2 linked regions of the Marinobacterium aestuarii genome follow. The protein of the gene in region 1 interacts with the protein of each later gene in a pairwise test. Links are inferred from orthologs where the notes say so. Each region holds a gene or a part of one and is shown on either strand. Other genes may lie near its edges.

Region 1 (15,194 bases):
CTTCCTGATAATTAACCGCCTGCTTGAAGCTGCGCTTGGTGGCTTCCTTGTAGACCTTGGCGCAGCGTATCTCGGTGCCGCAGCGCACCACATAGACGTCGGCTTCCTTGCCGCTCATCAGCCGGCTGATCACTTCATCCACCAGGCCATCTTCGACCAGGGGCAGTATGCGTTTGGGAGTTTTCATGGCGCCCTGTTACCTGAACCAGGGGCTGGATGGAACAGCACCGCCTGTACAGGCCAGCGGGGAGGGGTGGAACAGCGGCATCCAGTAGACTCCTTGACAAAATGGGACCTGACTGCAGGACGGGCCCGCAGCAGGGAGTCTGAGTTTAACACCGCAGTGCAGCAGGCTTCGACCGCCGGATGCCGAAACCGACGGTTTTTTCGGTATTTAATGTCCCCGCAGGTCAAACCGTCAGTCTGCGGCGGCGGCTGTGCCAAAGATGAAGGCCGATTGCACGCTGCCCATGACCCTGTCTTCAAACACTTTCTGGCCCGGATCTGCGCCCGCGGCACCGGCGATAACATGCAACGGCAGCAGGTGTTCCTCCGCCGGGTGGGATGCACGCCCACCCGGCGCCTGGGCCCAGTTGCCAAGACGCTGCTCGCGCTCGGCCCGGGGGAGAGCGACGGTTTCGGCCAGCCAGTGGTCAAAGCGTATCGAGTCCGGGTCGGTCTGGGCACCGCCCTGGCGCAGGCGCTGCATGTTGTGAAAGCTCATGCCGCTGCCAATAATCAGTACGCCTTCATCACGCAGCGGTGCCAGCGCCTTGCCGAGCGCAAGATGTTCGGCGGGATCGAGTCCTGCACGCAGCGACAGCTGCACCACAGGGATATCGGCGTCGGGGGTGGCGAGTTTGAGCGGAATGAATACGCCGTGGTCCAGCCCACGCTTGTGCTCCGGGGTACAGGGGATACCGGCGTCGGCGAGCAGTGTCTGAATGCGGCCCGCCAGTTCAGGGTTGCCGGGCGCGGGCCATTGGAGTTGGTAGGTGTGGGCCGGAAAGCCGTAATAGTCGTACAGCAGACTCGGTGCGGCCTGGGCATTAACGCTGAACTCAGGCGCCTCCCAGTGGGCGGAAATAACCAGCAGAGCCCTGGGGCGGCTGTCCAGCTGGCTTATGACGTTGCTCAGCCAGGCTTCCATGTGATCCCAGGTGCCGGCCGGAGGCCAGTCCATGAAAAAGCACGGGCCGGCGCCGTGAGGGATAAAGATACTGGGCAAGCGTGCTGGGCTCATGAAATTGTCCTCGAATGACGGCGGTGAAATGCCGCCGCCAGGCATTAGCTGGCGGCGGGGTAAACAGGCAAAGTGCAGTTTAGAACTTCAATCCCAAGCGGCTATCCAGAGAGAAACGCTCGCCGCCGCGCAGGAAAACCGCAAGGGCGATCAGGCCCCACATCAGCGGATATTCCACTCCGCCGTTGGTCCAGAAGAAACCGTTGGCTGCGTGTACCGTCAGGGCTACGCCCATCAGGGTCGCGATGGCCAGTGCCGCCGGGCGGGTCAGCAGGCCCAGTACCAGCGCCAGACCGCCGAAGAACTCCACCAGGCCCGCCAGCAGGGCGAACAGAAAACCGGGCTCCATGCCAAGGCTGGTGGCGAAGAACTGGCCGGTGGCATCCAGGCCATAGCCGCCAAACCAGCCAAAGAGTTTCTGGGCACCATGGGGCATCAGCAGCAGGCCCGCGGTGATGCGAATCAGTGGGTAGCCCAGCGGTGACAGGCGATCGAACAGGGTGCTGCTAAGGGTTTGAGTGGTCATGGCGTATCTCCAGAAGCGTATGAGTGGGGTGTCAGGCGGTGCGCTGAAACTGAAGACCATGGTATGTTGGTTTCCATTTTTTGAATAGAATGCAAAACAGTAACCTAAGGTTTCTATAATGGAAACTATATCTATTGTCCGGTAGTCATTATCAGAGAATCCCATGACCTCACATATTAGCGGCGGATCCAACAGCTTTGGCGGCATGCTTGGGGGCTCGCTGGAAGACATCAAGGCATTCTGTGCCGTGATCGAGTTTGGTTCCGTGTCGCGGGCGGCCATTGAAATGGGTGAGACCAAGGGCAGTATCAGCCGGCGGGTTTCACGGCTGGAGGCCCGGCTCGGCGCTGCGCTGCTGGCACGCACGCCCAGGGCCGTGAGCGCGACTGAGGAGGGAATCGCTTTCTACACCAAGGCGCGGGATGCGCTCTCCTTGCTGGCCGATGCCACCCAGGGCGCGCGCCAGTCCCGCACCGTGCCCCATGGCAATCTGCGGGTGACGGCACCGATGGATATCGGCCTCGATGTGTTACCGCCGCTGCTGGTGCGATTTCGCGTGCTGCATCCACAGATTACGGTGGAGCTGCTGCTGACGGACGCATCGCTGGATCTGGCGGCCAATCGAATCGATCTGGCACTGCGGGCGACCTCAGGTAATCTGCCGGACATGGGTTACCGTGCCTCAGTGCTGACGGCATTTCGCATGGGCCTTTACGCAGCACCCAGCTATCTGGCAGCGCGGGGGATACCCGAAACGCCGCAGGATCTGCAAACCCAGGATCTGGTGACCTTTCGTGAACTGGCGGGGGCTGCGAGTCTCCCACTGGTGAATGCCAGGGGGCGTCGGGTGGAGGTCACGGCAAGACCGGTGGCCCGCACCACGGACTACGCCAGCGTGCACCGCATTATCCAGGCCGGTGGCGGTATCGGTGTATTGCCGGACCTTATTGCAGGCGCGAGCCTTGCCGCCGGTCTGATTGTGCCGGTCTTGCCCGACTGGTTCCTGAGTGACGGCAAACTCTACGCCATTAGCCTCAGTGGCGACCAGGCACCAGCGCGGGTGAGCGTTTTTCGGGACTTTATTCGCGCCGAGCTGAACGCTGTACCGCCTGATGCCTGACTTACTGCCTGCCGCTTCTTGTAATTTGTAATTCGTAATTCGTTAATAGGCCCACCCATCACCCATCACCCATCACCCATCACTAATCACCAATCACCAATCACCAATCACGAGTCGCTCTGCTGAAGAGCCTGCGCTGCCGTTTGCATACGCAGGTAGCGCTCGGCGGTACTGGGGTGGGTGAGGCCGCGACTGTGGCGAATGGCGGTCGGAAAATCGGTGCCCAGACGGCGCCAGAACTCGACGCCCGGTTCTAGTGGCACGCCGGCCCGGTGCAGCACCACCAGTGCCTGCAGGTCGGCTTCCAGTTCCCAGTTCAGCGCCTGATGGTGGATTCCCAGAGTCGCGGCTATGCCGGGGCTCGGGTAGCCCTGAGTCAGGGCCAGCAGATCAAGTAACGCTCCAAGCAGCAGGTTGCGCAGCTGCTTGTCGATATGCTGCAGGCCGTTGTGAGCCAGCTCATGGGCAATCACCAGGGCGAGTTCGTTATCGTCCCGGGCATAGCTGAGCATTCCCTGGTTGACGCGAATTTCGCGGCCATCGGCATGGGCATTGATGGCGCTGCTGCGATTGAGCCGCACGGGCCAGTCGCACAGTGTTTCGGGCATCAGGGTGAAGCTCATCAGGCTGTTGCCGCGTTCTATCTGCAGGCTGAGCGGCCCCGCCATCGCGCGCAGCTGTGCATCGACGCTGTTATAGGTTTCGCTTGTAACAGTGCGGCCCTGCAGGCGCACTAGGCGATCACCGGCGTGAAGGCCGGCCTGGGCGGCGGGGCTATCGGGCAGCGGCGGGCGCAGTGTCGGTCGTTGATCAAGCCCGTAGACTGTGTGGGCGGCGGGGCGCAGCGTGCGGGTATAGCTGTCTATGCTGTGCAGACGCAGGCCGTAGTCGCTGCGTTGCGTTGCCGGGCACAGTTCAAGTGCTGCGATCAGCAGGGGGCGTGCCACCCGGGCGAGGCGGTCCTCGCGGGCGTGCCGCAGTATCAGCGCCTCGGTACGCTGGTGTTCGGCCTCTGTGGCAATGGCTGCATCTGCAGGCGGGGCCGGCAGGCTGCCTGGGCCGGCGCAGGCAGCGAGCAGCAGTGAAAGCGCAAGGCAGGATACGAATATGGAATGGCGGCGGATGCTGTGCATCAGTAGCGGAGCAGAGCCTGGGCGAGAGTGTGATGCTCTTGTGCGCTCAGCGGTTTTACTGCTGCTATATGGGAGGCTCTGTGCATGCGCTGATCACCTTTTGATCGCCTTGTTTTACCCGCTATTTACCGTAGCCCTCATGCCTTTGTAGCGGTTTGATCGCCGCTTTTGTGGCCAGGTTGGGGTGAAGCCGAGGTGAAGGTAGTGTAGCAGCCAAAAAGCGGCCAAAAGGGGGCGAAAACCGGCGTTTTCGGCCCCGGCCCGACTTGATCCGCCGGCCTCATTCGTCCATGCTGCACGGCATTCGCCGATGCACCGGCGAGCCCATATTCAAAGGCAGGGCCGAACCATGACGTACAAACTGACAGAGCAGCAGCGAGGCAAGGTTATTGCCCGCGACGCGCAGGAGCGATTCGATCACTTTCTGCAAAAAGTGGCAGACTGGGAAGAGATATGGAGCCTGAGCGACGCTGAAGGCTGTGTCATGCTGAACACCGATGATGGCGAGAGCTGCCTGCCGGTATGGCCCCACCCAGACTACGCGCTGGACTGGGCCACTGACGGCTGGGAAGGTTGCGAAGCATTGAAAATCGACCTGCAGGCCTGGTTCGAGCGCTGGTCTCCGGGGCTGGACGAAGACGGCATTCTGGTGGCGGTATTCCCGCGTGCTGATGAAGAAGGCGTGCTGCTGTCGGCCGGCGATCTGACGGAGTCGATCGAAGCGCTGTTGGGAGCCGGTGGTGACTGACCACAACTCTGGCTCGGCCGCGGACCTTGCGCTGCACCCTTTCGAGGCTCTGACACCGGAATTCATCATGGATGCGGTGGAGGAACTTGGCTATCTGTGTGATGGCGTTATTTTCCCCCTCAACAGCTATGAAAACCGCGTCTATCAGGTTGGCATCGAGGAACAGCCTCCGCTGATCGCCAAGTTTTACCGGCCCCATCGCTGGAGCGAAGCTCAGATTCTGGAAGAGCATGCGCTCTGCTACGAGATGGAAGAGTATGAACTGCCGGTGGTGGCGCCCTGGCGCGACGAAAGCGGGCGCAGCCTGTTCCAGCGCGGGGACTTCTGGTTTGCGCTCTATCCGCGTCGTGGCGGCCGCGCACCGGAATTTGATGATCTGGATAATCTGCTCATTCTGGGCCGGTTTCTGGGGCGCATGCACGCCATAGGGGCGAAAATGCCGTTCGTGCACCGTCCGGTGCTCAACAGCCAAACCTACGGTCATGCCAGCGTGGCGTTGCTGCGCGAGGACTTTATCCCGCGGGATCTGCGTCCGGCCTATGAAACCCTGAGTCGCGATGTGCTCAAGCTGGTGGATGAGGCCATGGCGGAATCCACAACCCTGATCCGGGTACACGGCGACTGTCATGCCGGCAACGTACTCTGGCGCGACAATACCCCCAACTTTGTCGATTTCGACGATGCTCGCATGGCGCCTGCGGTACAGGATATCTGGATGCTGCTGTCGGGTGATCGCGACAGCCAGCAGCGGCAGCTGTGCGAAGTGGTGGAAGGCTATAACGAGTTTTATGACTTTCACCCGCGCGAGCTGCGCCAGATAGAGGCGCTGCGTACGTTGCGCATCATGCATTATTCCGCCTGGCTGGCGCGGCGCTGGGCTGATCCTGCTTTCCCCCGTGCCTTCCCCTGGTTCAACACCGAGCGTTACTGGAGCGAACATATCCTCGAGTTGCGCGAGCAGTTTGCCGCTCTGCAGGAACCCTCGCTGCGGCTGCTCTAGTCGTACCCGGCGCCCGGATGCCTGGAACTATACTGGTATGAATATAAGGATGCAGGCATGACGCCACTGCATGGCCCTGACGGTTTGATTTACGCAATGCTGCTCGATCGCAAGGGCGCTGCCCGCGAGCTGAGCTGGGACGAGGTCGGGCACTGGGATCCGTCCCAGGGCTTGCTGTGGCTGCACTTCGACTATACCCATGCAGACAGCCGCAGCTGGTTGACGGATCATAGCGGTCTGCCGTCCCTGGCGGTGGACTCCCTGCTGACCGAGGAAACGCGACCCCGTGCCGCCCTGCTGGGCGCCGGATTGTTGCTGGCCCTGCGTGGCGTCAACCTCAACCCGGAAGCGAATCCCGAAGACATGGTGTCTATCCGGCTGTATCTCACCCAGGATCTGATCGTCAGCACGCGCAAGCGCCAGTTGCTGTCGGTGTCCGATCTGGTGGCCGAGATGCGCAGTGGTGTGGGCCCAACGGACAGCGGCGATTTCCTCGTGCGCCTGGCCGACGGCCTGGTGATGCGCATGAGTGATACGGTGGATGAATTCGAAGACCGGGTCGCGGACCTTGAAGAACAGGTGCTGTACAGTGGCAATGGCGAGCTGCGCCAGCCCCTGGCCCAGCTGCGTCGCCAGACCATTGGCCTGCGGCGTTACCTGGCACCGCAGCGCGAGGCACTGGCACGGGTGGTGAGCGAGCCGCTTGGCTGGATGGATGATCAGGCACGCATGCGCATGCGCGAGGTGTCCGACCGGCTGGTGCGGCATATCGAAGATCTGGATGCGGTACGCGAACGGGCGGCCGTTACCCAGGAAGAGCTGATGAGCCGCATGTCCGATCAGCTCAACAGCCGGCTCTATGTCTTGTCGCTGGTGGCGGCGATTTTTCTGCCGCTGGGCTTTCTGACCGGGCTGCTGGGGATTAACGTCGGGGGGGTGCCGGGGGCGGAAAACCCCTCGGCCTTTACGGAGTTTTCGCTGTTTCTGATCGTGCTGGTCGCGGTTCAAATCTGGCTTTTCCGCCGCAAGCGCTGGCTTTGATGGCGCTCAACTGCAGGGATTAACGTCATGCTGGAAACAATAGGTTGGCGCGAGTGGCTGTCGCTGCCGGAGCTGGGGATTGATCGTATCAAGGCCAAGGTCGATACCGGTGCCCGCACATCCTGCTTGCATGCATTCAAGCTTGAGCCCTTCTACGAGCGCGGCGCGCTCTGGGTCGCAGCCGATGTGCATCCCGTACAGAACAACCAGGAGACGGTGCTGCATTTTGTGGCGCCGGTACTGGACGAGCGGCAGGTCTCCGATTCCGGCGGCCATCGCGAAAAGCGTATCGTCATTCAGACCCTGGCGCGTATGGGCGAGCATGAATGGCCCATCGAAATGACGCTGACCAACCGCGACAGCATGCGCTTTCGCATGTTGCTGGGGCGCACTGCCATGCTGAACCGTTTTGCCGTCGATCCGGCGGCCTCATTTTTGTTAGGAGCACAGCCATGAAGTTGGCAATTCTTTCCCGCAATGCGCAGCTGTACTCGACCCGCCGCATGGTTGAAGCTGCCAAGGCACGTGGTCATGATGTACAGGTTGTCGATGTGCTCAAGTGCTACATGAACATCAATATGCAGCATCCCGAGATCCACGTAAAAGGTGAGGTTCTGAGTGATTTTGATGCGGTTATTCCCCGTATCGGCGCCTCTGTTACCTTTTACGGCACGGCGGTGTTGCGTCAGTTCGAAATGATGGGTACCTATCCGCTGAACGAATCGGTGGCCATTTCCCGCTCCCGTGACAAGCTGCGTTCCATGCAGTTGCTGTCACGCAAGGGCATAGGCCTGCCGATTACCGGCTTTGCCAACAAGCCGTCCGATATCCCGGACCTGGTGAAAATGGTCGGCGGCGCGCCCCTGGTGATCAAGTTGCTCGAAGGCACCCAGGGTATCGGTGTGGTACTGGCCGAAACCCGCCAGGCGGCGGAAAGCGTGCTCGAAGCTTTCATGGGGCTCAAGGCCTCGGTCATGGTGCAGGAATACATCAAGGAAGCCGGCGGTGCCGATATTCGCTGCTTCGTGATCGGCGACAAGGTCATTGCGGCCATGAAACGCCAGGCCAAGGCGGGAGAGTTTCGCTCCAACCTGCACCGTGGCGGTGCCGCCAGCCTGGTGCGCCTGACCCCCGAAGAGCGCAGCACCGCCGTGCGCGCCGCCCGCACCATGGGTCTGAACGTGGCAGGAGTGGATATTCTGCGCTCCAACCACGGTCCGCTGGTGATGGAAGTCAACTCTTCACCGGGCCTGGAAGGCATCGAAGCTGCCACGGGGCTCGATGTCGCGGACCGTATCATCCAGTTCATTGAAAAGAATGCCAGCAGCCACAAGACCCGCACCCGCGGCAAGGGCTGATCAAAAGCGGGGAGGTGCAAGGGCCGAGGGTAAAGCGGCAAGCGGAAACGCGAACACAAGGCCTGATGCCGTGGTGGTATTTAGTGTGCTGAGTTCAGGCGCGCAATGCCCGGGGGGGCTTCAGTCAGCCTGGCATGACGTTGGGTCAGCCAGGCTGGGGGCGTGGAGTCATGGGGTTTATGCCCGGCGTTTTGCTGTGCCTTCGCTCACTCCGTTGCCTAAACCAAGGCGTTCGTATTGCTGCAGGGCCATCAGATCGGTCGCCTTGAGGCGATGCTGCCCCGCGGGAACCTCGGCTGCATTCTCTATAACCGGTCGGCTCCCATCTTCAACCTCGGCGATCCACGCCAATAGTCTCTCTTTCAACTGGTCCGCAAGCTCGCGGAAAGGGGCCATGCCGATTAGATTGACCAGCTCGTAGGGGTCAGTATCGAGGTCGTAGAGATAGCTCTCACGGTAAATCTCGGCACCGGCATGATGTCGGTCATAGTCCGACGTGACGCCATATTTCCATCGATGGGTTCTTAGCGCACGGCCGGTCTCGGTTTCACTGATCTGAAAGAACAGGTCCTGGCGCCAGGGCGCACGCGCATCCCGAACCAGGGGCAGTACGGATTTGCCGACCATGCTGTTGGGCACTTCAAGGCCCGCAGCATCAATAAGGGTCGGGGCAACATCAACGGTGCCGAAAAGCCCCCTGACCTGGCCGCCGGCGTTAAACCCCGGGCCGGTAATCAGCGTTGGAATGCGCACTGCGCTCTCGTGGCAAGCACGCTTGTATTCATCATTGCGGGTCTTGAAGTGGCACCCATGGTCCGTAGTGAACAGCACAATGGTGTTGTCGAGCATGTCCAGGCTCTTCAGGGCGTCCATCAAGCGACCAAATGCCTCGTCAATCCGTTTCACCATCCCGTAGTAACCACTAAGCTGCCACGGGCTCGTGCCCTTGTAAGTCATCAAGTCGGGCGGTGTCCACAGGTTTGCCGCACAGGCTTCACGGTAGCCATCGGGAGCCGGGTAGTCGTCTATATGGTTTTGATGATGGGGTTCCAGGAGGGATACGAACAGCATGAAGGGGTCGTCCTGATGGGTATTGCAATACCGTATCGCGGCATCAGTGACCGCATCAACACGGTATCCAGGCAGTTTTTTCGGGTTGCCATCCTCGTCGAACAGGATGGCGTCATAGGCGTCAGAGATATGTTCCACCAGGTTCGCGCCGAGCCAGCTCTGGTAGCCTCCGCGCATGTTTTTAGGCACGGGGTCAGCTCCCCCGAGGTGCCATTTACCGATGTAGCCGGTTGAGTAGCCATTGCGGTTAAACACCTTGGCCATCGTCTCGGCATCTTCACTCAGCGTGATACCGTTGCGAAAGACGCCGGTTTGCGTGGAGAATTGCCCGGTTTGCATCGTGGCACGGGCCGGACCGCACAGAGGCTGGGTTGAGAATGAATGATAAAGGTGTGTGCCGGACCTGGCTATCCGGTCGAAGTTGGGTGTGAGCCCCATCGGGTTACCATGTACACCGGTGGTGTCGTGCCGCTGCTGATCGGTAAAGAATACAATAATGTTGGGCTTGGACATGTTGTTCCTCCGCGGGTTCGCGTCTTCGTTTCCAGCAAGGTAGCAACGATGTTTCATAGCGTATAATCAAATGTTTTGTCCGTATCGATAACTAAAACGAATAATACGACTCACTTCGTTCCTGTCTTGCCCTGCGCTGACAGGTAACACAACACACATAATGCCGGGGGCTTATCGGATAACCCTATGGCGGTCAGCTGAGCAGGGTCGGGATCAATGCCAGTATCCGCTGAACGATCCTGTACGACTCCGACGACTCACGGAACAGGGCCCCGGAACTGAATTGCCATATCGGCGGCAGCTGCTTTAGCCGGACCAGGTCATATTTTGCCGCGTCCCGTTCCAGCACTTGCGGCAGCAGGGTCAGGTGTTGCGATCGGCTTGCCACATTACAAACACCGCTGATTGCATCGATCTCGATGCTGATATTGGGCGGCGGCAGCGAATGACTGGCATAAAAATCCTGCAATCTCATGTTCAGCTCTGGCGTACGACTTGGGATTATCCACTGGCAGTCAACCAAATCAGCGATTGCAATTGTTTCGGCGTTGGCGAGCGGATGGTTGCGGGAGCAATATGCACATTCTTCAATTTTCATCAGCCATAAGCTCTTTATCCCCTCTGGAGCGCCGCCAATAAGGGCCCCCAGAAAGAGGTCTACCTCGCCGTCCAGCAACTTTGGAAGCGCGGAGTTCGGGCCTTCAAAGCTCAATCTGAGCTTTGTCATCGGGAACTCCTGGGCGAGGCGCTCGATGAGCTGCAACGCAACGTCCGAATGATAGACAACGCCGGCTGCGATACTGAATTTCGAAACCTCACCATCCCGGACGGCCCTGGTCTTCTCGTGGGCGAGTCGGTATTGCAGCTCTATGTTTTCGGCGTGTTTGAGCAGGGCTTCCCCCACTGCCGTCAGCTTCATGCCGCGCCTGGAGCGCTCAAACAGCTGACCTCCGAATTCATGCTCCAGCATTCGAATGGTCTTTGTCAGGGCCGGCTGTGAAAGGGCAATGCTTTCAGCCGCCTGGGTTAGATTCCCGGACCGGGCAACCGCGAGAAACGCATGAATTCTGCGGTCCATATCATCACCTTAAGTTATGGTTAGAATGACTTAATATCATTATCATGCAGAAATTGAAACGCATAGGATGATTGAAGACACTGAGTTTGGTGGGTTTTGTGAGCCGTCAGCAGCCGACGTTAACAGCCCGAGCCGGAGCCCTCGGATTGGCAAAGCCGATCGACGCTATAAATACAACAAGAGTAACCAAGGGTGGTATCCATGGAAAAATTTCGTCTTTCATCCGCACTCGGTCTCGCTGCCGGCGCACTCATGCTGGTAAGCGGCACCGTATATGCGACAGACAGCTACGTTGATGTTGGAAAACAAGAACCCATCACGATCCTGATAAATTCATCCCCCTGGTACCGGGGATTCGAGGCTGTGGTGGAGCTCTACGAAGAGCAGACAGGGAACAGGGTCAGTCTGGAAGTGACGCCTTTTAACGGCATGCTTGAGAAAGCCCGTGCCGCTGTGCGCAGCCCCGGAACGAGCCCTCTTGACCTTGTGAATATCGACAGCCCATGGACGATTGAATTCTACGAAGGTGGCTTTCTCACGCCCCTGACGGATATCGATCCTGCCTTTGAAGTGCCGGACGAAGTCTACGCCTACGATGACAGTGGTTGCTGGGACCAAGGTAAAAGGTTTCGGACCTGTGACTCGGGCACGTTGATGGGGTACTCACCTAACGGAAATATTCAACTGCAATTCTACCGAGGGGATGTATTCAAGGAAAAAGGCCTGTCGCCTGCCAGGACGTTTGATGAGGTATTGAAAAATTGCGAGGCCCTGCATAATCCGTCCGATACATACGGCTATTTGCAGGTTGGGCAGCGTGGTGGAGGTGTCACTTATTCCTTCATGCCTTACCTACTTAGTTATGGCGGCAATCTCGTGGCAGATCCACTGAATGGTGATTACAGTGTGATCTTGAACTCACCGGCCGCACAGCAGGCGCTGGACAAATTTATTGAAGTCAGCCAGAAGTGTGGCCCGGAGAATTACGGCATCATTGGTCAGGGTGACTTGATCCAGCTACTGCAAACCGGCAAAGGTTTGCAGGCCCATGCTGTTGTTGCTGCATTTCCAAACTTCGATGATCCACGCAAGTCTGCGGTCGTGGACAAGATCGAGTCCAGTGTATTGCCGAGCGCCTCGATGGACGCAAGTCCCGGTGTGGGAATCGCGAACTGGGTGTTTGGCATCCCCCATAACGCATCCGATAGTGGCAAGAAAGGAGCCTTAGCTTTCTCAAAGTGGTTTCTGACCTATGAAGCGCAGTACGCCTATGCTGAAGCCGGTGCGATACCTGTCCGGCGGGACGTGTACGCAAGCGATCTGAAACTGCAGCGGGAGTTTCGCTGGATGGATACCTACCAGGACGCGATTGAGCACGGCAAGCAGATATACGGTTATGCCGAAGGCGCGGCTGTCGTCGATGTGCTCGAGCTCAAGCTAAATCAAGCGCTTATTGGAGAGCTTTCGTCCGCTGCCGCTTTGAATGCCGCTGCCGAAGAAATGCATAAGCTTTTTGTCAGAAGTGGCCGTAAAACCGGTACGTTAACCCCTCTATCTGAATAGGTAAGGGGCCCGCAGGCCTGGTCTTTCTTGGTCAGCGGGCTCTGCCAGGTACCAGCGGCTAGTCGTACTTAAAGCAGCCATATTCAGCGTGGAGATAAAAATAACATGGCAAGAATACTCCGTTTACAAAAGAGCGATGCGCGTATAGAAGGTAAGCCTCGGTCATTGATTGATTTCATCGACAAGCATTTAAATTGGTTCACACTGGGCCCGGCGCTTGTCATGATGCTGATGCTAACGGCCTATCCTTTTATTAATCTAATCTGGATGGCAGTTTCAACGATTACATTTGAGCAGGCCAGTGAAGTTTGGACGTTTACGCCTGTCAGAAACTTTCAGGATCTTTTAAGCGATGAAATATTTCGGATCGCACTCTGGAATACAATAGTCTTTTCTGTTGTATCGGTCAGTGTTGAAATAGTACTTGGTCTTGGCTTGGCAATACTGGTGTCATCAATTACCAGGTTCAAGGGCGTGGTACGTACGGCGCTTATCATTCCAATCCTGATGCCGCCTATCGCCATCGGTTCCATGTGGAGTCTGATGTACGGCTTTGACTTTGGTGTCATTAATCAAATGCTAGGTTATATCGGAATAGCTCCGTTGAACTGGCTTGGTTCTACTTCGCTTGCGCTGATGTCGGTGATTATTGTTGATGTTTGGCACTGGACCCCATTTGTATTTCTGATATTGTTCGCATCGGTCGAAGGGTTGCCCCGGGACGTGATTGAGGCGGCGCGCGTTGACGGAGCAGGGAATAGGGCGATTCTTTTTAAAATCATTATTCCTTTGCTCAAGCCCGCTATCTTTGTCGCCTTACTGTTTCGCAGCATTCTGGCCTTTAAAGTTTTTGATGAAGTTTTTTTGTTAACCTCAGGTGGTCCCGGGACGTCAACGGAGGTCGTTAGTCTTCACCTTTATAAGGTTTTCTTTGTACAGAATGAGATGGGCTACGGTGCACTTCTTTCCATTGCAATAATCTGCGCCACGGTTGCTTTCCTTTGGGTTGGAAAGTGTGCGGGCTCAGCCCTTAAGGAGAACTGATAATGCTTGCACTGCGTGGATACTCTCGCCTTATTGGTTATGCTCTGCTTGGACTGGGCGTTGCGATTATAATAGCCCCTTTTCTATGGATTTCTCTCCAGTCATTTAAATTCGAGATTGATATTCTTCAGGGGTCCTGGATATTTAATCCTACACTGACGAACTATACAGACGTGCTTTACTCTCGCCGCTCTGATTTTCCGGTTAATATATGGAACAGTCTGGTAGTGGCTACAGTTTCGACGATCTTCGTTTTGATCATAGGGACGCTCGCCGCTTACTCACTTAGCCGGCTAAAGTGGAACAAATATATCGCCGGCGGTTTTCTCGGGTGGACGCTGCTCTTTAACATGATTTCACCACTTACATTAATTGGTCCCTGGTACCTGATCTTCCGCGAAGTGGGCCTTTCCGAAAGTCTAACTGCACTTGTTCTTATCCACATCACGTTACATATGCCCATGACCATATGGTTGATGATGTCATATTTCAATGAAGTTCCTAAAGATATTGAAGACGCCGCGATGATGGATGGCTGCCGCAGGATTGATGTTTTCTGGAAAATTGCACTACCATTGGTGAAACCTGGTCTTATAGCCGCCGGTGTGCTGTCTTTTGTTTTTTCATGGAACGAATTTGCAGCCGCACTTAATCTTACCAGCATGGATACGGCAACGGTCCCGGTCGCCATTGCACGCTTTGCTCAGCAGTATGAAATTCAATATGGTCAAATGGCTTCAGCATCTGTTTTATCCACCATTCCCGCTCTGTTTCTTATGTTTTTTGGCCAGCGTTTTGTCGTTCAGGGCCTGACTATGGGCGCCGTTAAATAATTTATTGGAGTACGAGAAATGGCTGAAGTTAGAATTGAAAACCTCAAAAAGGACTTTTCCGGTATCGATGTTATTCGTGGAATTGACCTGCATATCAAGGACAAGGAATTTATAGTCCTGGTTGGGCCATCCGGCTGCGGGAAATCAACGCTTTTACGCATGATCGCTGGCCTGGAAGACATTACCGGCGGGGAACTTCGAATCGGCGGGGAGACAGTGAACGACCTGGAGCCCAGAGAACGTGGTATTGCGATGGTTTTTCAAAGCTACGCGCTGTACCCGCACATGACCGTTGAAAAGAACATGAGCTTTTCTATGACGCTGGAAAAGCAGGATAGCGAGCGGATCAACAAGGCAGTAACACAGGCGGCCGAATCCCTGAAGTTGACACCCTATCTGGATCGTTTGCCCCGCGCCCTGTCCGGGGGGCAGAGGCAGCGTGTTGCCATGGGGCGCGCTATTGTTCGTGATCCCAAGCTGTTTCTCTTCGATGAGCCCCTGTCAAACCTGGACGCGCAGCTGCGTGTTCAAATGCGCACCGAGGTGCGCAAGCTGCATCAACGCCTGAACGCCACCTCCATCTATGTAACCCATGACCAGGTTGAAGCCATGACGATGGCAGACCGCATCGTCGTGCTGGACCAGGGAACCATTTCCCAGGTCGGAACCCCCCTGGAGCTGTATGACCGCCCGGCAAACAAGTTTGTCGCCGAGTTTATCGGTTCTCCGTCGATTAATATCCTGCCGGCAAAGCTGGAAGGAAATGGCCTGCGTATGGGTGAAAATGGCAGCCTGGTCAGGCTGGAGGCTACTCCTCAAACGGATAGCAAACACGTTGAAGTCGGTATTCGCCCGGAGCACCTTTTTCCAGCTGAGGCGGGAAGCATTGAGGGGGAAGTGCAGGTTATCGAGCACTTGGGCGC
Region 2 (15,236 bases), 780 kb from region 1 along the record:
CGCATCGATCTGGGCGCGGTCGGGATCGATAAACAGCGACACCTCAATACCGGCGGCAGCAAGACGGTCACAGGCCGCTTTCATCTTGCCTTCCTGCCCCGCCACATCGAGGCCGCCTTCGGTGGTGAGCTCTTCACGCTTTTCCGGCACCAGGCAGCTGTGTGCCGGCCGAATCTCTTCGGCAAAAGCCAGCATTGCGTCGGTAACCGCCATTTCCAGATTCATGCGGGTCTGCAGGGTTTCTTTCAGCAGACGTACATCACGCTCCTGAATATGACGCAGGTCCTCGCGCAGATGCACCGTGATACCGTCGGCACCGGCTTCTTCAGCCAGTAGCGCTGCCTGCACGGGATCGGGGTAACGGGTGCCCCGGGCCTGACGCAGGGTAGCGATATGATCGATGTTGACTCCCAGCAACAAGCGGCTTGGCTCAATCACACTTATCTCCTTTCATTCAAGAGTGCCCTGCCACAATGCCCGCAGGCACGGCAGGGCGCTGAAAAAGTTCACGACTGCGCAGGGCCTTGCCACCGAGCATCTGATCCAGTGCCAGGCGCATCAGCCTTTTGGCCGCACGTCTTGTATGTGGCTCCGAATAATCATCTTCGCCAATGGCCAGCAGCTGCTGACCACCAAAGCAGCGCTGCCGATCGGTGTCGCGCAGCGCGGTGACAGACTGAAGTCCGCCTTCGGGTCGCAAAAAATACACCGCCTGAGCATCCAGATCACTCAGTTCCAGCGCATAGCCGATCTCACTCAGCAAATGCCGCTCGAACGTGCGCAGTGCACCCTCGATATCCTGCCCCGAGAGCAGTTCGGTCAGCGCGTACTGGTAATAAACATACAATCTGGGGTGGGGATCAATGGGCTGCAGCAGGCGCTGCAAGAGCTCGTTGAGGTAGAGGCCACAGAGCAGAGCCCGCCCCTGCAGAAAGACCGGTGGCGCCACGGCCTCGGCCTGACCGAGGGTTTTCAGCTCGCTGCGCCCAGACCAGCTCAGCTGCAGCGGCACAAACGCCTGAAGACTGGAGCGGGAACGCGAACCTGGACGGCGCGCGCCCCTGGCGACCAGGCTGACCTTGCCGTGTTCCAGCGTAAAGCAGTCCACCAGCAGGCTGGTATCTCGGTAGGGACGGGCATGCAGCACATAAGCCGCCTGCCCATCGACACGATAGTCCATCAGAAATACTCAGTATGCATGACGGCTTCCGAAGTGCTGATCAGGCCGACCATCGCGGCGCCGCAACCCAGGGTGCGGAGGCTATGCAGCGAGCACCCGCCTTAGTCGTCATAACCCAGACTGCGCAGTGCCCGGTCGTCATCCGCCCAGCCCTTGCGTACCTTGACCCAGAGGTTGAGCATGACCTTGCTGTCAAACATGCGTTCCATGTCCAGCCGGGCATCCCGGCCGATGGTTTTCATGCGTGCGCCCTTGTCACCGATCACAATGCGTTTTTGCCCTTCGCGCTCAACCAGTATCAGCGCACTGATGGTGAGCAGGCCATACTCGTCCTGTACAAACTGTTCAATCTCGACGGTGGTGCCGTAGGGAATTTCCTCCCCGAGATTGCGCATCAATTTTTCACGCACAAGCTCTGCAGCGACAAAACGCGAGCTGCGATTGGTAATCTGATCTTCCGGGTAATAGTGTTCAGCGGCGGGCATATGCTGCTCCACCAGTTCCTCCAGGCGCGGCACATTGTGACCGTTCTTGGCGGAAATGGGGATCACTTCAGCAAATTCACGCTTGGCGGTCACCATCTCCAGGTGCGGCAGCAATTCAGACTTGTCCTTAAGCTGATCCACCTTGTTGACCACCAGTACCACCGGGCAAGGTACCCAGGTGAGCTTCTCCAGCACCAGGTCGTCTTCGTCGGTCCAGGCGGTCCGGTCAACCACAAACACCACCAGGTCGACATCGCGCACCGCATCGGCGGCTGTTTTGTTCATGTAGCGGTTCAGTGCCTTGCCCTGATCACGGTGCAGCCCGGGAGTATCGACATAGATGACCTGCAGGTCGTCTTCGGTCTTGATGCCCAGGATCTGGTGCCGCGTGGTCTGGGGCTTGCGCGATGTGATGCTCAGCTTCTGACCGAGTATATGGTTCAGCAGCGTCGACTTGCCCACATTGGGGCGCCCGACAATCGCCACAAAGCCGCAGCGCTGCTCGCCCTCGTAGGGTTCAGCGCCAGGTACTGGTGGCATTTCCGGCATTTCAAATTCATCGCTCATTCGGCTTTCTCCACCTGCAGTCCGATCAGCGCAAGCCTTGCTGCTTCCTGCTCCGCCTGGCGGCGGCTATTGCCCTCACCTTCACTCGGCACCGTCAAGCCGGTCACATGACAGCGGATAAAGAAAGTCTGGGAATGGGCTTCACCGTCGACTGCAATCAATTCATAGTCCGGCAGTGCCAGACGTCGAGACTGCAGATGTTCCTGCAGCCGGGTCTTGGCATCCTTGAGGGATTCGTTCAGATCAAGCTCTTCCAGACGCTCCTTGAACCAGCGATGGATAAAGCCACGACAGACTTCCAGGTCGCTATCCAGATAGATGGCTCCCATCACCGCTTCGGTCGCATCGGCCAGAATCGAGTCACGCCTGAAACCGCCGCTTTTCAGCTCGCCGGAGCCCAGGCGCAGATACTCGCCCAGATCAAGCTCGCGGGCCACCTCGGCCAGGGTCTCGCCCTTGACCAGGCGCGCCCGCAGGCGGCTCAGCTGACCTTCACGCGCCTGGGGAAACTGCCGGAAGAGCGCATCGGCGATAACAAAGTTAACGATGGAATCACCGAGAAACTCCAACCGCTCGTTATTGCGTTTGCCGCAACTGCGGTGAGTAAGTGCCAGTTCCAGTAAAGATGGATCGTTAAAGCTATAGCCCAGACGTCGGCTAAGATCTGCGGTCGGTTTGATCAAGGTTTTATGACTTCGTAATGCTCGTTAAATTTAACCACGGCATCGACGTTATAAAACATCGGAACCCGCTCTTCATAGACAAGATCAAAATGGATCTTGCCGTCTATATTCTCAATTTTGAGGAAATCTTCCCGCGACAGCTCGGCCCGCACCTGGTTAATAATGGCGCGATCGTAAATCGTGCGCCGAATGGAACGAAATTCCTTGGACACCTGATCCTGATCGTTAATCACATTTTCAATAATGGATTTAACGGTCGCGTGCTCCTTGTACGGTGTAAACAGCTTAAAGCCTACCGCCAGAAAAACGCCGACAACGACCATCCCCATCAGGATGGAAACGAAAGACGCGCCCTGTTCCCTTTTCACAGCATTAATCATTTCAATCCCCTATTCACCAGGCAGCTACATGATTACTCAATCAGACGCACATCGCCGAACGACGGAAGACTGAAGAAGGTTTCCCAGTGCATCCAGACGGCGAAAGCCTTGCCCACCAGCAGTTCGTCCGGCACGAAGCCCCAGTAACGGCTGTCATTACTGTTGTCGCGGTTATCGCCCATGACAAAGTACTGCCCTTGTGGCACAACCCACTCACCGACAATTCCGCTGGCGGCAACATCATGGTAGACCTGGTGCTGAACCCCGTCCAGATTCTCCGCCAGCAGCAACTGCTGTGGTTTGAGGGGCGGAAGCTGGGCCAGAAGCTGCTGCGGCTGCGGCTTTCCATTCACAAATACGGTCTTGTTCTGGTAGCGGATACGATCACCCGGCAGACCAATGACGCGCTTGATGTAATTAACCGACGGGTCTTTCGGGTATTTAAAGACGACAACATCACCCGCCTCGGGCGTATTAAAATCGACGACTTTGGTATTCAGCACCGGCAGTCGCAGGCCGAAGTGATACTTGTTCACCAGAATGAAATCACCAATCTTCAGCGTCGGCAGCATGGAGCCCGACGGAATCTGAAACGGCTCAACCAGAAAGGAGCGCAGGACCAGCACCACAAAGAGCACCGGGAAGAGCGAACGGGAAAGATCGATCCAGCCTGGCACCTGGTTGAGCTTGATCAGTGTCTCCTGCGGCAGAGCCGCCGACAGCTGCAGCTGTGCTTTCTGTACCCTGGCACTGCGCGCCGGCGCCAGCCAGAACTTGTCCACACACCAGCCAATCGCGGCCAGAAAGGTCGCAACCACAAGTACCAAAGCAAAATCGAAATTCATCGTCTGTCCTTAACTGTCAACTTTCAGTACGGCAAGGAATGCATCCTGCGGAATCTCGACCCGGCCGACCTGCTTCATGCGTTTTTTGCCTTCTTTCTGCTTGGAGAGCAGTTTTTTCTTGCGGCTCACGTCGCCGCCATAGCACTTGGCCAGTACGTTCTTGCGCAGCGCCTTCACCGTACTGCGGGCAATAATTTTGCCGCCGAGCGCCGCCTGAATCGCGACATCGAACATCTGCCGCGGAATCAGCTCCTTCATCTTTTCGCACAACTGACGGCCACGATACTCGGCGTTATCCTTGTGCAGAATCACCGCCAGCGCATCAACCTTCTCGGCGTTGATGAGAATATCCATGCGCACCAGGCGGGCTGCTTCAAAGCGAATGAAGTTGTACTCGAGCGATGCATAGCCACGGCTGACTGACTTGAGTCGGTCAAAGAAGTCGAGTACGACCTCCGCCATGGGCAATTCATATTTCACCTGCACCTGCCGACCGACATAATGCATGTTTTTCTGAGTCCCGCGTTTTTCCACGCAGAGGCCGATAACCTGGCCGAGGAATTCCTGCGGCACCAGGATGTTGGCTTCAACGATGGGCTCACGCATTTCGCGCACTGAGCCGGGATCCGGCAGTTTGGACGGGCTGTCGATGTGTACGACTTCACCGGTGTTGAGCTCAAGCTCGTACACAACCGTGGGGGCTGTGGTGACCAGATCGAGGTCGTACTCACGCTCCAGTCGCTCCTGAATGATCTCCATGTGCAGCATGCCAAGGAAGCCGCAGCGAAAGCCGAAGCCCAGGGCATCAGAGGTTTCAGGCTCAAAGAACAGCGAGGCATCATTGAGCGTCAGCTTGTCGAGGGCGTCACGGAAATCCTGGTAATCATCCGCATCCGTCGGGAAGAGCCCGGCGTAGACCTGCGGCTGAACCTTCTTGAATCCCGGCAAGATTGGCGTATCCGGCGTCTTGGCGTGGGTCAGGGTATCGCCGACCGGCGCGCCGTGGATGTCCTTGATGCCGGCGATGATATAACCCACTTCACCCGCCTTGAGCGCATCTGTCGGTGTCTGCTTGGGGGTAAAAATACCCACCTGATCAACCGGGTAGGACACCCCGGTGGATTTGACCAGTACCTTTTCCTTGCGCCTCAGCACACCGTGCTTGACCCGCACGAGGGAGACCACGCCCTGATACTTGTCGAACCAGGAGTCAATAATCAGCGCCTGCAACGGTGCGTCCAGGTCACCAACCGGCGGCGGAATATGTGTGATCAGGGCTTCCAGCACATCACCAACGCCCATGCCACTCTTGGCCGAGCAGGCAACAGCATTACTGGCATCAATACCGATGACTTCTTCGATCTCTTCGCGCACACGCTCAGGCTCGGCCTGGGGCAGGTCCATCTTGTTCAGGATGGGCAGCACTTCCAGACCCTGCTCCAGCGCGGTGTAACAGTTGGCCACAGACTGCGCTTCCACACCCTGAGCTGCGTCTACTACCAACAGTGCACCTTCACAGGCAGCAAGGGAACGGGACACTTCGTACGAGAAGTCAACGTGTCCGGGGGTGTCGATAAAGTTCAGCTGATAGGTCTCGCCGTTCAGGGCATTGTACTTGAGCGTAACGCTCTGGGCCTTGATCGTAATGCCTCGCTCACGTTCCAGGTCCATTGAGTCCAGAACCTGCGCGGCCATTTCACGCTCAGCCAGGCCACCACAGGTCTGAATGAAGCGGTCAGCCAGGGTCGATTTACCATGGTCGATATGGGCGATGATGGAGAAGTTGCGAATATGATCGAGATTGCTCACGTGTAGGATACTCGGGATCAGCTGACCCTGGATGTTAGGGCGATAATTCAAAGCGACGAAGTTTACCGTATTTACCGCAGCGCGGCTATCGAATGCACGCGCCAGGGAAGTGCCCTGCACAGGCACAGTGCTCTGTGCTCAGAGCTCTAATCGACAGCCAGAACGAAACAGGGGGCCGGATGGCCCCCTGTCTTTATTTACTCGAGTTTGAGCGGAATAAACATCGGGCTTCCCCGACGCACGATGCGCAGAGGCACCGGCCGGTCAACTGGAAGCTTTTCCAGCGCCTGTTCAAACTGAGTCACACTCTCGATCACCTCTCCGTTTACCATGGTAATGACGTCCTCAACCACGAGCCCCGCATCCGCGCCGGCGCCAGGGTTAACCGCGCGTATTACCACGCCTGAACGCAGATTCCACTTTTCCTTGCGCTCGGTATCCAGCTCGCCGACAACCAGCTCAAGGCGATTGCTCACCAGCTCATCGGCACGGCCGGATGCGGCAAGCTGATCGCTGTTTTCAGGCAGTGCCTCTATAGTGACATCCAGCCGCTCATGCTTGCCGTTGCGCACTATATCAATAGGTACGGACTCCCCGGGCTTGATGCGACCAACCTGCGGCGGAAGGTCCGACGACAAATCGATATCCCGACCATCAAAGCGGTAAATCACATCGCCTTCCATGAAGCCTGACTTTTCGGCGGGGCTACCCGGCAATACTTTTGCAATCAGGGCACCGGCAGGCTTGTCGAGACCGAAGGACTCAGCGAGATCTCGGCTTACTTCCTGAATGATCACACCCAGCCAGCCACGAGTGACATGACCCTGGGTCTTGAGCTGTTCGGCAACATCCATGGCAACATCAATTGGAATAGCGAACGACAGCCCCATAAAACCGCCTGAGCGGGTGTAAATCTGTGAGTTTATGCCGACAACCTCGCCATTGAGGTTAAACAGCGGACCACCGGAGTTACCCGGATTGATCGCCACATCAGTCTGGATAAAAGGTACGTAGGACTCGTTGGCCAGTGCACGTTCGGTGGCACTGACGATCCCTGCGGTCACTGAATGGTCAAAGCCAAAGGGCGAGCCAATGGCAAGAACCCACTCACCCGCTTCCAGCGCCTCCGACGAACCAATACGCACAAAGGGCAACCCGGTCGCATCAATTTTCAGCACCGCCACATCCGCTCGCTCGTCCGAGCCAATCACCTGGGCTTCAAGCTCGCGCCGGTCACTGAGGCGTACCAGCACCTTGCCAGCTCCCTTGACCACATGATGATTGGTAAGAATGTAACCGTCTTTACTGATGACAAAACCGGAACCCAGCGAGCGCGGCGCGGGACGCGGCTGCTCGCCCAGCTCCGGCAACTGCTTGAAGAAATGCTTGAACATCTCAGGAATCTGCTCCGCATCAGGCCCCTCGAACGGATTGAGCGCAGACGCCTGGCCGGTCTTCTCTTTGGGTACCGTACTGATATTGACCACTGCAGGCGCCGCCTCCTTCACCAGACTTTTGAAGTCAGGCAATTCGGCATGCGCAGGCAACCATACCAGACACAACAGAATGCTGAGTACTACTTTCATTGACTGCATGGATTCAGACCTTTTGAGGGCACACTAGATAATATTCATCAGTACAGGCTGGTAACGACAGGAGCGCGCCAGACGTTGCCCGGCGCCCCTGACCAGCAACAAACCCGCTGCCAGACCAAAGAAGCTGCCAATAACCGAGGGCAACTCGGACACACCGTAAAAGGATCCCAGGTATCCACCCAGAAAGAGCAGGACAAGAGGCAGGGTATAGAGCAGCACCGAGGCTTGCAGAAAACTGCCTTCCTCGATGCCGACACTGACCCTGTCACCTACGCGCGCCACAAGGCCATGCGGGTTATCAATCAGCAGACGTTCGCTGCGCTTGCTGGCATATTCTGCCAGTACACGCTGGCCGCATCCCTTGCTGGCGCTGCAGCTCTGGCAGGTGCCTGTGCGATCGGACTCAACCCAGATACCTTCGCCATCCACAGCCACCACAACAGCATCTTCCTGCAGCATTTACTGGCTGACCTGAACTGAAGCGGCAATACGATCCGCAATCATCAGCGGCACATCACCCACAACCGTCACGAAGTCATCACCGCGACGTTTTCCGACCGCGATCATGTCCTTGGACTGCGCAGCGCCGGCGGCAACCGTCTGACGCCCGAACGGTTCGATGCAAACGGATACCGAATGACGCCCATCGGAAAACAGCATCACTTCAGCATCGGGCATCACTTCATGACGCACCTTGGTAAAGCCATCCGGCAACCACTGAGCTCGCCAGCCTGGTTCTTTGACGCCAAGCATATGCTGATGCTGATCGATGTAGCGCTCAAGCCCGCGTGACAGTCGAATCACATCCGCCTGCGGAGCTCCCTGGGCGGCATAACCACTCTCGTGCCCATAGCGGGCCCGCACGAAATCGGCGGAACTGCTCACCGACGGCAACAGGTATTGCGGCTGGCTGCTGGCAACCGTGTTTATCGGCTCAGCATTGAAGCCCTGCACACCCAAAATGACCACTGCCGTCACGGAGGCGGCCGTGGCCATGCTGATCAGCGGCTTCCAGTAACGCCCGGCTTCGATCTTGCGGGGAGCCGTTTCCTGCTCGGCATCGAATTCTCCTGTATCCAGCAGCGGCCCCACATCAGCACTGGCTATCTGCGCCATCACACCGGCACTGATATCAGTAATCACCGTATCGCGCTCGCCCTTGAGGGCTGAGCGTGTCAGGTGGTAACGGCGCCACTTTTCACCCATCGCCGGCTTCTCATCCAGCGTAGACAGCAGCCGACGCGTTTCAAAGTCATTGGCTTCACCGTCCACAAGCGCCGACAGGGTATCGTTGAACTCATCACTCATGGTTTTCCCTCAAACACATTCTCGTCATGTTCCCGGCAGCTCTCCGTCACTCCGCCAGAAAAGGCACTATCTCTTTATCGATCGCCTCTCGCGCCCTGAAAATACGGGAACGAACCGTTCCCACCGGGCAATCCATGACATTGGCGATATCTTCATAACTTAAACCATCGAACTCGCGTAACGTCAGCGCAACCCGAAGGTCTTCGGGCAATTTATCCAACACACGTTTAACGATGGCTTCAAGCTCATCCCGATAAAGGTTGTTCTCGGGCGTTTCGATATCCTTGAGCTGACTGTCTCCACCAAAATAATGTGCATCCTCCACCGCCACATCAACATCCGGTGGACGGCGCCCTTTGGCAACCAGGTGATTTTTGGCCGTATTAATGGCAATTCTGTACAACCATGTATAAAAGGCACTATCACCACGGAATTTCGGCAAGGCACGGTAAGCCTTGATGAAAGCTTCCTGGGATACATCCAGCGCTTCGTGGTGGTCATACACATAACGCCCAATCAGGCCAATGATCTTGTGCTGGTACTTTTTTACCAGCAGATCATAAGCTCGACTGTCACCCGCCTGCACACGCTTCACCAGCTGCCCGTCAATCGCGCTCTGACTCTCGTTTGACACTCCAGATCCTTATGTTCCAAGGTACTACTTCCCCTACTGCAGGGGATTTAATGACGTGAGTATGGCTGTGCCGACTACGTCATTGCAACCTCTCAAGAGCCGGGTATCGCAAGCTAAACAATATGAACCTGGGGTGAATGGTTAGTTCCGACCGAATCGGAAAAATTTCCCGTCAAACGACACAAAAGGTTCACGCAGGCAGCCCCTGCATTGCATAATTGCTGTTTGGCATCCCGCACTACGGCTCTCAGGGTTAAGCATGACCAGCGAACATATCCATGACGTTTTGATCATTGGCAGCGGAGCGGCTGGCCTGACACTGGCTTTACAGCTTCCCACGCACCTGAGCGTCGCTGTATTGAGCAAGGGACAGCTGACCTCCGGCTCTACCTGGCTGGCCCAGGGCGGCATTGCTGCCGTGCTCGATGCAGGCGATACGACCCAGGCCCACTACGCTGATACCATGATCGCCGGCGCCGACCTGAGTCGCCAGCAGGCGGTCGAATATACGGTGACCCAGGGCACTCGCAGCATCCAGTGGCTGATTGAGCAGGGCGTCCCCTTTACCCGCGAAGACAGCCAATTGCACCTGACCCAGGAGGGCGGCCACTCCCACAGACGCATTATCCATGCCGCCGATGCAACCGGCAGAGCAGTACAGGAAACCCTGATTCAGCAGGCCCAGTCTGCCAGCAATATAACGCTGTTTGAAAACTGCATCGCGGTTGACCTTATTACCCGTGAAAAGCTCCGCCTGGCAAACAATCGCTGTGTTGGCGCTTATGTCCTGGACAGCGGGTCCGGCGAGGTACAGCTGTTCCGGGCCGGTCAGGTCGTACTCGCCACCGGTGGCGCATCCAAGGCCTATCTCTACACCAGCAACTCGGACGGAGCCTCCGGAGATGGTATCGCCATGGCCTGGCGCTCAGGCGCCCGGGTTGCCAATATGGAGTTCAATCAGTTTCATCCCACCTGCCTGTACCACCCGCAGGCCAAGTCATTTCTGATTTCCGAAGCTGTGCGCGGAGAAGGCGGTCACCTGCTGCTGCCGGATGGCGAACGCTTTATGCTGCGCTTTGATGAGCGCGGCGAACTGGCACCGCGCGATATCGTCGCCAGAGCCATTGACCACGAAATGAAGCGCCTGGGCTGTGACTGCCTTTACCTCGACATTTCCCACAAGCCGTCCGACTTCATCAAGGGTCACTTTCCGACCATTTACACCAAGTGTCTGGAGCTGGGTATCGACATCACACGCCAGCCCATTCCCATAGTGCCCGCCGCCCACTACACCTGTGGCGGCATCGTGACCGATATCCGCGGGCGCAGCGATATCCCCGGGCTCTATGCGATCGGCGAAACGGCCTTCACCGGCCTGCATGGCGCCAACCGGCTTGCCTCCAACTCCCTGCTTGAATGCCTGGTGTTCGCCAGCGCGGTTGCGACCGACATCGCCGCCAGCCAGACGATATCGCCGGACAGCAGCATTAGCGTACCGGCCTGGGACTCATCCCAGGTCACCGACTCCGACGAAGACGTTATCATCTCCCATAACTGGGAAGAGCTCCGTCGCTTCATGTGGGACTATGTGGGTATTGTTAGAACCAACAAGCGACTGCAGCGGGCAAAGCACCGCGTCGATCTGCTGCAGCAGGAAATCACCGAGTATTACAGCAACTACCGCGTCACCCGGGATCTGCTGGAATTGCGCAATCTCGCGCTGGTATCAGACCTGATTATTCGTTCAGCCATGCAGCGCACCGAAAGCCGGGGCCTGCATTACACCCTCGATTATCCGGATCTTGCCCCCGAGGCACGCGACACCATTCTGACGCCGGTTAACTACGAGTGGCCTGATCAGGTGCACTGAGCTGCAAAGGCGCAAGCCTGGCGATCACACTCAGGCGCCTGAAGGCATCGGCAGTTACACTGTCAGGCAAGAGTACCAGCCGCCGCCGTCGGCCACCGGCATGAACTCTCAATATCAGTAGCCAGCGCCAGGCCAGCACCGACTCCAGCGTATCGACCGTCACCCAGCCCTGCTCCGCCTCATAGAGCGCAACAGTATGCAGGTCCGCATCCCAGCGCAGTGCCTGTACAGCATCCCTGCGCTGACGGTAACTCAGCCAGAGGTTCAGCCCTGCAACAACAGCCAGGCACAGAATCAGAGAGGACGGGAGTACCGAAAGTGCAAGCAGCACGACAAGTGTGAGGTGGCTTGATAGCTGCAGCCACCAGAGCATGCGCGACGGCTTGAGCGTAACTTCAAGCGGGCTGAACACGGTCCAGAATCATCTTCACCATCCGGGCAATCTCAGGGTCGGCCGCAACCTCACGCTGCATAAACCAGACAAACAAATCCTGGTCTTCACAGGCGAGCAGCTTTTCAAACCTTAGCTGATCCTCCAGCGGCAACTGACTAAAGGCCTCGTCAACAAAAGGCACCAGCAGAACGTCCAGTTCAAGCATGCCGCGCCGACTCTGCCATCTCAGACGTCGAATATCCTCGTCACTGTACATAGGGCTCTAAATACTCTTAGTGTGAATGATGCAGGCGTTTTATCACTTAAGTCACAAGGCAGCAACCCATGCCTTTAAATGTCCTGTGCGAAAATCACGGATTTTCAAATTCCACATACAAAAAAGCCCCGACCGAAGGTCGAGGCGTTTTCGTTGAATAAATACTTGGCGCCTCGCTGGCGAGCCGTCCCGCAGACAAGTATGCTGCGGTCGTCAAACCGGGTCAAAGCTGCGCTTCGACAAGTCCCGTTTTGACCCTACTATCACATGGCAGGACGGCCGCGAGCGGCGCTGTCTACCGTCCCCATGTGAGGGTCATCGCCAGTCATTATCCCATACGGAAAAACCCCGGCCTCATCGAGACCGGGGTTTCCGTTATTAAATGCTTGGCGATGACCTACTCTCACATGGGGAAACCCCACACTACCATCGGCGATACCGCGTTTCACTACTGAGTTCGGGATGGGATCAGGTGGTTCCACAGCTCTATTGTCGCCAAGCAAAACTTGTACACTATGGATTCTGGCCTCGACAGATTGTGGCCTGTCGCGACGTGTCTTAATTCGATTATGTCTTGTCTGCAGCACAAGCTCGTGCCAATGCGTCAATCTCGTCTCTCTCGTGCTTTTCGCCTGCTCGTTCTTTTCAGTCGGAGCAGGCAACCAAACGCCTTGGGCGTTATATGGTCAAGCCTCACGGGCAATTAGTACGGGTTAGCTCAACGCCTCGCAGCGCTTACACACCCCGCCTATCAACGTCTTAGTCTTAAACGGCCCTTTAGGGGGCTCAAGGCCCCAGTGAGATCTCATCTTGAAGGGGGCTTCCCGCTTAGATGCTTTCAGCGGTTATCCCGTCCGAACGTAGCTACCCGGCAATGCCACTGGCGTGACAACCGGAACACCAGAGGTTCGTTCACTCCGGTCCTCTCGTACTAGGAGCAACTCTTCTCAAATCTCAAACGCCCACGGCAGATAGGGACCGAACTGTCTCACGACGTTCTAAACCCAGCTCGCGTACCACTTTAAATGGCGAACAGCCATACCCTTGGGACCGGCTTCAGCCCCAGGATGTGATGAGCCGACATCGAGGTGCCAAACACCGCCGTCGATGTGAACTCTTGGGCGGTATCAGCCTGTTATCCCCGGAGTACCTTTTATCCGTTGAGCGATGGCCCTTCCATGCAGAACCACCGGATCACTAGAACCTACTTTCGTACCTGCTCCACGTGTCAGTGTCGCAGTCAAGCACCCTTCTACTCTTGCGCTCAATGCATGATTTCCGACCATGCTGAGGGTACCTTCGTGCTCCTCCGTTACTCTTTGGGAGGAGACCGCCCCAGTCAAACTACCCACCACACAATGTCCTCGAACCGGATTACGGTCCAGAGTTAGAACCTCAACAGTACCAGGCTGGTATTTCAAGATTGGCTCCACGCAGACTGGCGTCCACGCTTCAAAGCCTCCCAGCTATCCTACACAAGTAATGTCAAAGTCCACTGTGAAGCTATAGTAAAGGTTCACGGGGTCTTTCCGTCTAGCCGCGGGTAAACTGCATCTTAACAGCTATTTCAATTTCACTGAGTCTCGGGTGGAGACAGTGTGGCCATCGTTACGCCATTCGTGCAGGTCGGAACTTACCCGACAAGGAATTTCGCTACCTTAGGACCGTTATAGTTACGGCCGCCGTTTACCGGGGCTTCGATCAAGAGCTTCGCTTGCGCTAACCCCATCAATTAACCTTCCGGCACCGGGCAGGCGTCACACCCTATACGTCCACTTTCGTGTTTGCAGAGTGCTGTGTTTTTAATAAACAGTCGCAGCCACCTGGTATCTTCGACTCCCAACAGCTCACCCCGCGAGGGGGTCACCATCAGGAGCGTGCCTTCTCCCGAAGTTACGGCACCATTTTGCCTAGTTCCTTCACCCGAGTTCTCTCAAGCGCCTTGGTATTCTCTACCTGACCACCTGTGTCGGTTTTGGGTACGGTCAGCGGTAACCTGAAGCTTAGAGGCTTTTCCTGGAAGCGTGGCATCAACGACTTCAGTTCCTAAGAACCTCGTCATCAGATCTCAGTCTTAAGGGGGACCGGATTTGCCTAATCCCCCAACCTACATCCTTAAACGCAGACAACCAACGCTGCGCTCGCCTAGCCTTCTCCGTCCCCTCATCGCAGTTACCGCCGGTGCAGGAATATTAACCTGCTTCCCATCGACTACGCATTTCTGCCTCGCCTTAGGGGCCGACTCACCCTACCTCGAATAGCGTTGGATAGGAAACCTTGGTCTTCCGGCGTGGAGGTTTTTCACCCCCATTATCGTTACTCATGTCAGCATTCGCACTTCTGATACCTCCAGGATGCCTCACAGCTTTCCCTTCAACGGCTTACAGAACGCTCCTCTACCATGCCATAAATGGCATCCACAGCTTCGGTGTATCACTTAGCCCCGTTATATCTTCCGCGCAGGCCGACTCGACTAGTGAGCTATTACGCTTTCTTTAAAGGGTGGCTGCTTCTAAGCCAACCTCCTAGCTGTCTGAGCCTTCCCACATCGTTTCCCACTTAGTGATAACTTTGGGACCTTAGCTGGTGGTCTGGGTTGTTGCCCTTTTCACGACGGACGTTAGCACCCGCCGTGTGTCTCCCATGATTGCACTCACCGGTATTCGGAGTTTGCATCGGGTTGGTAAGTCGGGATGACCCCCTAGCCGAAACAGTGCTCTACCCCCGGTGGTGAGACATGAGGCGCTACCTAAATAGCTTTCGAGGAGAACCAGCTATCTCCGGGCTTGATTAGCCTTTCACTCCGATCCACAGGTCATCCGCTAACTTTTCAACGGTAGTCGGTTCGGTCCTCCAGTTGATGTTACTCAACCTTCAACCTGCCCATGGATAGATCGCCCGGTTTCGGGTCTAATCCCAGCAACTAAACGCCCTATTAAGACTCGGTTTCCCTACGGCTCCCCTAGACGGTTAACCTTGCTACTGAAATTAAGTCGCTGACCCATTATACAAAAGGTACGCAGTCACGGTCTCAAGAACCGCTCCCACTGCTTGTACGTACACGGTTTCAGGGTCTATTTCACTCCCCTCACAGGGGTTCTTTTCGCCTTTCCCTCACGGTACTGGTTCACTATCGGTCAGTCAGGAGTATTTAGCCTTGGAGGATGGTCCCCCCATGTTCAGACAGGATAACACGTGTCCCGTCCTACTCGTTTTCATTGATAAGGCGT

The links.
Region 2: the proteins of zntB (region 1) and lepA interact in binary tests that used the Escherichia coli proteins (3 or more experiments, as listed by UniProt). The link is inferred for Marinobacterium aestuarii from one-to-one orthologs.

Annotation. Positions count from the first base shown.
Region 1 is NZ_CP015839.1:3,200,837-3,216,030, reverse strand. The notes cover bases 4,988-7,819. They hold zntB (zinc transporter ZntB), read left to right. Parts: upstream 4,988-5,827; coding sequence 5,828-6,811; downstream 6,812-7,819. Other genes in these bases: rimK (30S ribosomal protein S6--L-glutamate ligase), read left to right, coding at 7,264-7,819; A8C75_RS14040 (ATP-dependent zinc protease family protein), read left to right, coding at 6,839-7,267; A8C75_RS14050 (serine/threonine protein kinase), read left to right, coding at 4,988-5,770. Also shown: A8C75_RS14080 (PA4780 family RIO1-like protein kinase), read right to left, coding at 1-187; A8C75_RS14075 (DODA-type extradiol aromatic ring-opening family dioxygenase), read right to left, coding at 419-1,243; A8C75_RS14070 (DoxX family protein), read right to left, coding at 1,323-1,769; A8C75_RS14065 (LysR family transcriptional regulator), read left to right, coding at 1,933-2,889; A8C75_RS14060 (M48 family metalloprotease), read right to left, coding at 2,997-4,022; A8C75_RS14055 (DUF2750 domain-containing protein), read left to right, coding at 4,372-4,770; more of A8C75_RS14050, read left to right, coding at 4,763-4,987; more of rimK, read left to right, coding at 7,820-8,169; A8C75_RS14030 (sulfatase family protein), read right to left, coding at 8,347-9,753; A8C75_RS14025 (LysR family transcriptional regulator), read right to left, coding at 9,947-10,831; A8C75_RS14020 (ABC transporter substrate-binding protein), read left to right, coding at 11,033-12,394; A8C75_RS14015 (carbohydrate ABC transporter permease), read left to right, coding at 12,500-13,438; A8C75_RS14010 (carbohydrate ABC transporter permease), read left to right, coding at 13,441-14,271; A8C75_RS14005 (ABC transporter ATP-binding protein), read left to right, coding at 14,290-15,194. UniProt on the Escherichia coli protein: Zinc transporter. Acts as a Zn(2+):proton symporter, which likely mediates zinc ion uptake. Purified ZntB reconstituted in liposomes also binds and transports Cd(2+), Ni(2+) and Co(2+).
Region 2 is NZ_CP015839.1:3,983,694-3,998,929, forward strand. Bases 3,550-6,423 are described here. They hold lepA (translation elongation factor 4), read right to left. Parts: upstream 5,950-6,423; coding sequence 4,150-5,949; downstream 3,550-4,149. Other genes in these bases: lepB (signal peptidase I), read right to left, coding at 3,550-4,140; A8C75_RS17360 (DegQ family serine endoprotease), read right to left, coding at 6,147-6,423. Also shown: pdxJ (pyridoxine 5'-phosphate synthase), read right to left, coding at 1-435; DNA repair protein RecO, read right to left, coding at 455-1,180; GTPase Era, read right to left, coding at 1,282-2,205; rnc (ribonuclease III), read right to left, coding at 2,229-2,915; A8C75_RS17345 (DUF4845 domain-containing protein), read right to left, coding at 2,912-3,295; more of lepB, read right to left, coding at 3,328-3,549; more of A8C75_RS17360, read right to left, coding at 6,424-7,544; A8C75_RS17365 (SoxR reducing system RseC family protein), read right to left, coding at 7,569-8,003; A8C75_RS17370 (MucB/RseB C-terminal domain-containing protein), read right to left, coding at 8,004-8,852; RNA polymerase sigma factor RpoE, read right to left, coding at 8,899-9,486; nadB (L-aspartate oxidase), read left to right, coding at 9,746-11,356; A8C75_RS17385 (protein YgfX), read right to left, coding at 11,325-11,768; A8C75_RS17390 (FAD assembly factor SdhE), read right to left, coding at 11,752-12,006. UniProt on the Escherichia coli protein: Required for accurate and efficient protein synthesis under certain stress conditions. May act as a fidelity factor of the translation reaction, by catalyzing a one-codon backward translocation of tRNAs on improperly translocated ribosomes.